3 linked regions of the Xanthobacter dioxanivorans genome follow. The main gene of each other region encodes a partner of the protein of the gene in region 2 in a complex. Links are inferred from orthologs where the notes say so. Each region holds a gene or a part of one and is shown on either strand. Other genes may lie near its edges.

Region 1 (2,972 bases), 3.5 Mb from region 2 along the record:
TCCCATCACAAGGACAACCATTCGCGCCGCGGGCTGCTGAAGCTCGTCTCGCAGCGCCGCAGCCTTCTCGACTACCTGAAGAAGAAGGACGAGGGGCGCTACAAGTCCCTCATCGAGCGTCTCGGCATCCGCCGCTGACGCCACAGCCGACGCCCGCCCCGGAAGGGCCGGCGTCGCGCGCGCCTTCAAGGGCGCGCTCGCGCAGCGGGCATGGGGCCTGCTGCGGGTCCGCGAACGAAGGACGAGCCATGGCAGGATCGCCGGACGCAACCGTCGGAGCCGCCTCGTGAAGGCACGGCTCCGCGCGGCGCGTCCGGCCGTCTTGCTCATGGCCTGTCCTGTTCGCGCCACATAAAGAAAGAGCAGGACTCATGTTCGACATTCATCGCGAAGAGCTGGACTGGGGTGGCCGCACCCTCACCCTCGAAACCGGCAAGATGGCCCGCCAGGCGGACGGCTCCGTGCTCGCCACCTACGGCGACACCAAGGTGCTCGCCACCGTCGTCTCCGCCCGCGAGCCCAAGCCCGGCCAGGACTTCTTCCCCCTGACCGTGAACTACCAGGAAAAGACCTACGCCGCCGGCCGCATCCCCGGCGGCTACTTCAAGCGCGAGGGCCGTCCGTCCGAGAAGGAGACGCTGGTCTCCCGCCTCATCGACCGCCCCATCCGCCCCCTGTTCCCCGACGGCTACAAGTGCGACACCCAGGTGATCATCACCGTGCTGGCGCATGACCTGGAGAACGACCCGGACGTGGTCGCCATGGTTGCCGCCTCGGCCGCCCTCACCCTCTCCGGCGTGCCCTTCATGGGCCCGGTGGGCGCCGCCCGCGTCGGCTTCATCGACAATGAATACGTGCTCAACCCCACCGTGGACGAGGTGAAGGAGAGCTCGCTCGAGCTCGTCGTCGCCGGCACGGGCGACGCCGTCCTCATGGTGGAATCCGAAGCGAAGGAGCTGCCCGAGGAGATCATGCTGGGCGCGGTGATGTTCGGCCACCGGCATTTCCAGCCGGTGATCGAGGCCATCATCAAGCTCGCCGAGAAGGCCGCCAAGGAGCCGCGCAACTTCCAGCCGGCGGACGTCTCCGAAGTGGAGTCCAAGGTCCGCGAGATCGCCGAGAGCGACCTGCGCGCCGCCTACAAGATCAAGCAGAAGCAGTCCCGCTACGAGGCGGTCGGCGCTGCCAAGTCCAAGGTGAAGAAGTATTACGAGGAGCTGGCACTCGGCGGCACCAAGGTGCCCACCGCCCAGGTCGTCTCCGACGTGCTCAAGGCGCTCGAAGCCAAGATCGTGCGCTGGAACATCCTCGACGAGGGCATCCGCATCGACGGCCGCGACGTGCGCACCGTGCGCCCCATCGTGTCCGAGGTCGGCATCCTGCCCCGCGCCCACGGCTCCGCCCTGTTCACCCGCGGCGAGACACAGGCCCTGGTGGTGGCGACGCTGGGCACCGGCGAGGACGAGCAGTTCATCGACAGCCTGGAAGGCACCTACAAGGAGCACTTCCTGCTGCACTACAACTTCCCGCCCTTCTCCGTGGGCGAGACCGGTCGCATGGGCTCGCCCGGCCGCCGCGAGATCGGCCACGGCAAGCTCGCCTGGCGCGCCATCCACCCCATGCTGCCGGCCAAGCACGAGTTCCCCTACACCCTGCGCGTGGTGTCGGAGATCCTCGAGTCCAACGGCTCGTCCTCCATGGCCACCGTCTGCGGCACCTCGCTGGCGCTGATGGATGCGGGCGTGCCGCTGCGCCGCCCGGTGGCGGGCATCGCCATGGGCCTCATCCTGGAAGGTGAGAAGTTCGCGGTGCTCTCCGACATCCTCGGCGACGAGGACCATCTCGGCGACATGGACTTCAAAGTGGCCGGCACCGAGCAGGGCGTGACCTCGCTCCAGATGGACATCAAGATCGCCGGCATCACCGAGGAGATCATGAAGGTCGCCCTCACCCAGGCGAAGGACGGCCGCGTCCACATCCTCGGCGAGATGGCGAAGGCCCTGACCACGGCCCGCGCGGAACTCGGCGAGCACGCCCCGCGCATCGAGGTGATGAAGATCGCCGTGGACAAGATCCGCGAAGTGATCGGCTCCGGCGGCAAGGTGATCCGCGAGATCGTCGAGAAGACCGGCGCCAAGATCAACATCGAGGACGACGGCACCATCAAGATCGCCTCCGCCTCCGGCGACGCGATCAAGGCCGCCATCAACTGGATCAAGTCCATCGCTTCCGAGCCGGAAGTGGGCCAGATCTACGAGGGCACGGTGGTGAAGGTGGTGGACTTCGGCGCCTTCGTGAACTTCTTCGGCTCCAAGGACGGCCTCGTCCACGTGTCGCAGATGGCCAACGAGCGCGTGGCCAAGCCCTCCGACGTGGTCAAGGAAGGCGACAAGGTCAAGGTGAAGCTCATGGGCTTCGACGAGCGCGGCAAGACCCGCCTGTCCATGAAGGTGGTGGACCAGACCACCGGCGAGGACCTCGAAGCCAAGGCCAAGGCCGAGCGCGAAGCCGGCGGCAGGACCTCCTCCGAAGGCGAGGCCGGCGCGGCGGAGTGATCCGCACGCGGCTTGGAGCACTGAAATGCGAAAGGGCGGCCGCAGGGCCGCCCTTTTTCGTTTGCCGCATCCGGTTCGGCCCCGGGCCGGCTGCGGCCTGGATCCCCCGGACGCGCGGGCTTAACCAATGGCCCATGAGCAAGCTCACGGGCCATTGGCATAAGCCCGCCTTACCGCACGATGATGTTCTTGAACTGCCAGGGATCTTCCAGGTCGAGATCCTCGGGGAACAGCTTCTGGCGGCCGGTCAGGGGCGTCCAGTCGGTGTAGGTGCCGATCACCGGGCCGAGATAAGGCAGCTGCACCTCGAGGCAGCGGCGGAAGTCCATCTCGTCGGCCTCGACGATGCCCGCGTTCGGATTCTCCAGCGCCCACACCATGCCGGCGAGCACGGCGGAGGTCACCTGCAGGCCGGTG
Region 2 (3,893 bases):
GCGGTGAGCGCCGAAGATGCGCTCGATGCGGCGGCCGTCCGGCGACCTGCTCCGAAGGTCCGCAAGGGACGATCGGGGGAATCGGGCGGACGTGTACCGTGGCCGGGGGGAGGCGACCGCCTCCGCATCCGGTCCGATCCTTCATCGAGGAACGGGCAGCCGAGGGCATGGATTTTTCTCCGCACGACAGGCGCGTTCTGCGCGCCCCCGTGTGCCCCGACGCCGCGGGTCGCAGCGACACGACCCGGCGCACCCGCTCCTCCTCTTCTTCCTCACGTCATCACATCCGGCGCCCGAGCGGCTGCCCGGCGGCTTCCGAGCGAAGCGTGCCTGGCTGTCCGTCGCGGACGATTGCCCGCGGCGCCGCGAAGAGAGAATTCCATGGCCAACAAGATGCTTATCGATGCGACCCATCCGGAGGAGACCCGGGTGGTGGTCGTGCGCGGGAACCGGGTCGAAGAGTTCGACTATGAGTCCGCGTCCCGCAAGCAGCTGCGGGGAAACATCTATCTCGCGAAGGTGACGCGAGTGGAGCCGTCGCTGCAGGCGGCGTTCATCGAATATGGCGGCAACCGCCACGGCTTCCTCGCCTTCAGCGAGATCCATCCCGACTATTACCAGATCCCGGTCGCCGACCGCCTCGCCTTGATCGAGGAGGAGGAGCGCGCTGCCCGCCTCGCCGAGGACGAGGTCGAGGTGAAGGAGCGTCGCCGCGAGCGCGGCCGGTCCCGCCGCTCGAACCACGATCACAGCGTGAGCGAAGCTGTCGAGGAAGCCGAGGTCGTCGCCGAGGCGGCCAAGGTCGAGGCGGCGGATGTCGACGTCGCGGAAGTCAACGTGACGGAAGCCAACTCGGCGGAAGTCGTTTCGGCGCCGGTCGATGTCGCGCCGGTTGAGGTCGCGAATATCGATGCGCCGGCCTCCTTCGAGGCGCCCGGGCCCGCTGCCGAGCCCGCCGTCCCCGTGCCGGAGCATCACGCTCCGTCGAGCGTCACCGACCTGCTGTCCGCCGCCGAGGCGGTGGAAGCCTCCGCCGAGCTGAAGGAAGCTGCGGCCGAGGCCGAGTTCGGCACCCCGCTGCCGGCGCCGCAGGAGCAGCACGTGGCCGACGACGAGGCCACCCGCCGCTGGGAGGCCCCCGAAGGCGAGACCCATCCTGCCCCCGTTCTCGAAGGCGATGACGAGGCCCCCTCCCAGGCCCGCAGCCGGAAGCACGACGACGATGAGGACGAGGATGAGGACGACGGCGACGTCGACCAGATCGACGAGGACGAGGAGATCGAGCATCTCGGCGCCGACGAGGACGCCCTGGAAGAGGTGCCCGAGCGCGCGCCGCAGCGCCGCGCCCGCTCCTACAAGATCCAGGAGGTCATCCGCCGCCGCCAGGTGATGCTGGTGCAGGTGGTGAAGGAGGAGCGCGGCAACAAGGGCGCCGCCCTGACCACCTACCTGTCGCTCGCCGGCCGCTATTCCGTGCTGATGCCCAATACCGCCCGCGGCGGCGGCATCTCCCGCAAGATCACCAATGCGGTGGACCGCAAGCGCCTGAAGGACGTGGTGCAGGATCTGGAGGTGCCGGAGGGGATGGGCATCATCCTGCGTACCGCCGGCGCCAACCGCACCAAGGTGGAGATCAAGCGCGACTTCGAATATCTCCTGCGCCTGTGGGAGACGGTGCGCGAGCTCACCCTCTCCTCCGCCGCGCCGAACCTTGTCTATGAGGAGGGCTCGCTGATCAAGCGGGCCATCCGCGACCTCTATAACAAGGACATCGACGACATCCAGGTGGCCGGCGAGGAAGGCTACAAGGAGGCCAAGGACTTCATGCGCATGCTCATGCCGAGCCATGCCAAGATGGTCCTGCCCTATCGCGAGCCCCAGCCCATCTTCGCCCGCTACGGCGTGGAGCAGCAGCTCGACGCCATGTTCTCGCCGGTGGTGCAGCTGAAGAGCGGCGGCTACATCGTCATCAACCCGACGGAAGCCCTGGTCTCCATCGACGTGAACTCCGGGCGCGCCACCCGCGAGCACCATATCGAGGACACCGCCCTCAAGACCAACGTGGAAGCCGCCGAGGAGATCGCCCGGCAGCTGCGCCTGCGCGACCTTGCCGGCCTCATCGTCGTCGATTTCATCGACATGGAGGAGAAGCGCAACAACCGGGCGGTGGAGCGCAAGCTCAAGGATTGCCTGAAGAACGACCGGGCGCGCATCCAGATCGGCCGCATCTCCCATTTCGGCCTGCTGGAGATGTCGCGCCAGCGCATCCGCACCGGCGTGCTGGAGAGCTCCATCGAGGTGTGCCCGCACTGCGGCGGCACCGGCCACGTGCGCTCCGCCGCCTCCGTCTCGCTCCAGCTGCTGCGCGCGCTGGAGGAGCAGTTGCTGCGCTCGCAGACCCACAACCTCATCGCCCGCACCCGCACCGAGGTGGCGCTCTATGTGCTCAACCAGAAGCGCGCCCACCTGCGCGAGCTGGAGGAGCGCTTCAGCGTCACCCTGTCCATCATCGCCGACGAGAGCGTGACCGGGCATCAGCCGTTCATCATCGAGAAGGGCGAGCCGGCCGTGCCCGCCCCCGCCGCCCCGCGCCTCTCCACCGTGGTGCAGCCCGATTCCATCCTCCCCGACGAGGACTATCTCGAGGAGGAGGATGAGGAAGGCGTCGAGGAGCCGGCCGAGGCCGAAGCCGATGTCGAAAGTGAGGCCGGGGCTGAGCCCTCCGGCGAGCGCACCGACGAGAACGGCCGCCGCCGCCGCCGCCGCCGCCGCCGGCGGGGCGACCGCAAGGAGGGCCGCGAGCCCGGCGCCGAGGGCGAGGATGAGGAAGATGCCTCGGCCGAAGCCGAGGCCGAGGACGGTGAGGCCGAGGATGACGACCGCTCCGAGGAGGAGCGCGCCGCTGACGCCGAGCGCAGCGACGAGGAAAACGCCGAGCGTCGCCGTCGTCGCCGTGGCCGTCGCGGCGGTCGCCGCAACCGGCGCGAGCGTGACGGCGACGCCCCGCTGGCCGCCGGCGAAGGTGACGAGCCGGGCGAGGGCGACGAGGAGGGCGAGGACGCAGTCGGGGCATCCGTGCCGGTTTCCGATGCGGACGCCGCGGAGCTTTTTACCGCCGGGACTCCCGCTGAGGAGAATCCCGCCGGGGAGATTTCCGCCTCGGAGGCACCCGCTCGCCGGCGTACCCCGGCATTCGTGACGCAGCCGGTCGCCGCGCCGCTTCCGGTGGAAGCTGCGCCCGTGCCCGCCGCAACCGAGAAGCCGGCCGAGGATGAAGCCGCCGTGGCGCCAAAGCCGCGCCGCCGCTCCACGGTGCGCGAGAAGGCGCCGGCGATCCTCTCGTCCGAGGCCGCCGTCGTTCCCGCTCCGGCGGAGCCCTCGGCCGCACCGGCGCCTGCGGCTGAGGCCACGGACGCTTCCGTCTCCGCCAGCGGGGAGGCGCCCGCGCCTTCAGGTCAGGAAGCTGGAACCCGGGAACCGGCGCCCCAGGACACGGCGCCCCAGGACTCGGTGGCCCGGGACTCGGAGGCCCAGGAGTTGGCCAACCGGGAGCCCCTCATCCCGGTTCCCGCCGCCCCGGCGGCGGATGAGCCGCCGGCCAAGCCGAAGTCCGGCTGGTGGCAGCGCAAGCTGTTCGGCGGCTGATCGGTCCTGCCGTTTCAAGATCCAGCGCCTCCCGGTCTCCGGGGGGCGCTTTTTCTTTGCCGCGCGGGCGGGGCGGTCCGTAACGGCGGGGAAGAGCGCAGGGGGGAGGCGGCCCACCGGGGCCGTGTGCGCCGGGATCGCCTCCCGCCGCACGCCTCCGGCTCCCGGGCGGGCATGACGGCCCGACCTGAACGACAGGCCATCGCGTTGCCGGGGGGACCCTGGCCGAGGGGACCCTTACGCCGCCG
Region 3 (2,898 bases), 600 kb from region 2 along the record:
GGCAAGCACCCCATCGAGATCCACAAGGAAGTGAAGGGCCACGTGGCCAACCGCCTCCAGGCGGCCCTGTGGCGCGAGGCCATCCACCTGGTGGCCGAGGGCGTGGTCTCGGTGGCGGACGTGGATGCGGCCGTCTCCGAGGGGCCGGGCCTGCGCTGGGCGCTGATGGGCTCGCACATGACCTTCCACCTCGGCGGCGGCGAGGGTGGGCTCGGCCATTTCCTGCATCACCTGCTGCCGGCCATCGAGACCTGGTGGGCCGACCTCGGCACGCCGGAGATGACCGAGGCGCTCCAGCGCGCCCTGGTGGACGGCGTGAAGGCGGAGGCCGCCGGCCGCTCCATCGCCGAGCTGGCGCAGCGGCGCGACACGCTGCTGACCCAGATCGTGGCCCTGAAGCACGCGGCGGATGTGGCGGCGGAAAAGCGCGAGCTCAGCGACCGCCTCGACGAGGCGCTGGAGGAGAGCTTCCCGGCCAGCGACCCGGTGGCGGTGAGCCGGGAGGCGTGACGATACCCGCCCGATGTCCGCCATCTCGCGCGGTGCGCGGGCGTTTCCGCCCGGAGGGGGAGACGGGGCGAAGGCAGTGGGGATGTTCAAGCCGCCATCGTGCCCCGGCGTGTCCGGGGCATCCACGCCTGCGATACGTCCGCCCCCTCCCGACCGGCGCTGACGCCCGGGGGCGTCTGCACCGGAACCCTGCCCTGCCGGCCGCACCGGTTTCGGGCCCGGGTGGATCCCCCGGACGAGCCGGGGGATGACGGTCGGGAAAAAGAGGACGGGCGCGAAAGCCGACCACGGGCACAGCAGCGGCAGCACCTGTCCACGCCGTGCCTCCTCACCCGATGGCGGGCGGGGCGTCGAGCCTCAGGCCAGCGCCTTGAGCGCGGCCTTGCCGGCGTAGCGGGCCGCCCCGCCCAGCTCCTGCTCGATGCGCAGCAGCTGGTTGTACTTGGAGGTGCGGTCGGAACGGGCGAGCGAGCCGGTCTTGATCTGCCCGCAATTGGTGGCCACCGCGAGGTCGGCGATGGTGGAATCCTCCGTCTCGCCCGAGCGGTGGGACATGACGGCGCGATAGCCCGCCTTGTGGGCCATTTCCACCGCGTCCAGCGTCTCGGTGAGGGAGCCGATCTGGTTCACCTTCACCAGGATGGCGTTGCCCACGCCCTCGCGGATGCCGCGGGAGAGGCGCTCCACATTGGTGACGAACAGGTCGTCGCCCACCAGCTGGCACTTGCCACCGATGGTGTCGGTGAGCAGCTTCCAGCCGACCCAGTCGTCCTCGGCCATGCCGTCCTCGATGGTGACGATGGGATAGCGGGCCACCAGCTCGGCCAGATACGCCACCTGCGACTCGATATCGCGCGAGGTGCCCTCGCCCTCATACTGATAGACGCCGTTCTTGAAGAACTCGGTCGAGGCGCAGTCGAGGCCGATGAACACGTCGTGGCCCGGCTTGAAGCCGGCCTTGTCGATGGCGCCCATGACGAAGTCCAGGGCCGCCTCGGCGGAGGCGAGGTTGGGGGCGAAACCGCCCTCGTCGCCCACATTGGTGTTGTGGCCGGCGCTCTTCAGCCCGCTCTTCAGGGTGTGGAAGATCTCCGCGCCCCAGCGCAGCCCTTCGGCGAAGGAGGAGGCGCCGGCGGGCAGGATCATGAATTCCTGGAAGTCGATGGGATTGTCCGCGTGGGCGCCGCCGTTGACGATGTTCATCATCGGCACCGGCAGCACGCGGGCATTGACGCCGCCCACATAGCGGTAGAGGGGCAGGCCCTTGGCCTGCGCCGCCGCCTTGGCGACCGCCAGCGACACGCCGAGGATGGCATTGGCGCCGAGGCGGGCCTTGTTCGGCGTGCCGTCGAGGGCGAGGAGGCTGGCGTCGATGTGCGCCTGCTCCTCGGCCTCGAAGCCGCCGATGGCCTCGAAGATCTCGCCGTTGACCGCGTCCACCGCCTTGGACACGCCCTTGCCCAGGTAGCGGCCCTTGTCGCCGTCGCGCAGCTCCACGGCCTCGTGGGCGCCCGTGGACGCGCCCGAAGGCACGGCGGCCCGGCCGAGGGAGCCGTCTTCCAGCACCACGTCCACCTCGACGGTGGGATTGCCGCGGCTGTCCAGGATCTCGCGTCCGATGATGTCCACGATGGCGGTCATGAAGGCTCCTTGCGTGCTTCGTCGCCCGTGGCGGGGGGCTGAGAAGGACACGCATTGCCCCTGCCCCGGCCCGCTCCCGGGAACCGGAAGGCGCTCGCCCCCCCGGCGCGCCGCTTCTAGCGCGATCCCAGCCCCATGCGAAGGCCCCTGTGCGCGCCGTTGCCGCAAAACGGCCGGACGGCGGTTGAACATTGCCCCCTCCGCCGCTATGCCCGCCGCTCCCGGCCCGAAGGATTGCGCATGACCGATCGCCCGCTCCAGCTCGGCGAAAAGACCGCCTGGCCCACGTCCCCCGAGGAGGCGGTGCTCGACCGGGTGCCCAACCCGCATCCGGACGCGGACTATGTGGCGCGCTTCACCTGCCCGGAATTCACCTCCCTGTGCCCGGTGACCGGCCAGCCGGACTTCGCCCATCTGGTGATCGACTACGTGCCGGATCGCTTCTTGGTGGAATCCAAGTCGCTGAAGCTGTATCTCGCCGGCTTCCGCAACCATGGCGCGTTCCACGAGGATTGCACCATCGCCATCGCCAAGCGCCTGGTATCGCTCCTGGAACCGCGCTTCCTGCGGATGGCCGGCTACTGGTACCCGCGCGGCGGCATCCCAATCGACGTGTTCTGGCAGACCGGCAGGCTGCCCGAGGGCACATGGCTGCCCGACACCGGGGTTGCGCCCTATCGCGGTCGCGGGTGAAGGTGGGACCATCGGCGCCAGGGGCGGCGCAAGGGCAAGCAAGCGAGGGCACGC

The links. The genes of interacting proteins can lie anywhere in the genome.
Region 1: the proteins of EZH22_RS23010 (region 2) and pnp are in contact, whole or in part, in a cryo-EM structure (PDB 9QH0), measured with the Escherichia coli proteins. The link is inferred for Xanthobacter dioxanivorans from one-to-one orthologs.
Region 3: the proteins of EZH22_RS23010 (region 2) and eno are in contact, whole or in part, in a solved structure (PDB 2FYM), measured with the Escherichia coli proteins. The link is inferred for Xanthobacter dioxanivorans from one-to-one orthologs.

Annotation. Positions count from the first base shown.
Region 1 is NZ_CP063362.1:1,416,263-1,419,234, forward strand. The notes cover bases 59-2,963. They hold pnp (polyribonucleotide nucleotidyltransferase), read left to right. Parts: upstream 59-371; coding sequence 372-2,555; downstream 2,556-2,963. Other genes in these bases: rpsO (30S ribosomal protein S15), read left to right, coding at 59-138. Also shown: more of rpsO, read left to right, coding at 1-58. UniProt on the Escherichia coli protein: Involved in mRNA degradation. Catalyzes the phosphorolysis of single-stranded polyribonucleotides processively in the 3'- to 5'-direction. Also involved, along with RNase II, in tRNA processing.
Region 2 is NZ_CP063362.1:4,932,848-4,936,740, reverse strand. The notes cover bases 20-3,845. They hold EZH22_RS23010 (Rne/Rng family ribonuclease), read left to right. Parts: upstream 20-381; coding sequence 382-3,645; downstream 3,646-3,845. Also shown: EZH22_RS23005 ((5-formylfuran-3-yl)methyl phosphate synthase), read right to left, coding at 3,883-3,893. UniProt on the Escherichia coli protein: Endoribonuclease that plays a central role in RNA processing and decay. Required for the maturation of 5S and 16S rRNAs and the majority of tRNAs. Also involved in the degradation of most mRNAs.
Region 3 is NZ_CP063362.1:4,334,189-4,337,086, reverse strand. What follows is about bases 10-2,840. They hold eno (phosphopyruvate hydratase), read right to left. Parts: upstream 2,152-2,840; coding sequence 868-2,151; downstream 10-867. Other genes in these bases: queF (preQ(1) synthase), read left to right, coding at 2,392-2,840; EZH22_RS20195 (3-hydroxyacyl-CoA dehydrogenase NAD-binding domain-containing protein), read left to right, coding at 10-510. Outside these bases: more of EZH22_RS20195, read left to right, coding at 1-9; more of queF, read left to right, coding at 2,841-2,844. UniProt on the Escherichia coli protein: Catalyzes the reversible conversion of 2-phosphoglycerate (2-PG) into phosphoenolpyruvate (PEP). It is essential for the degradation of carbohydrates via glycolysis.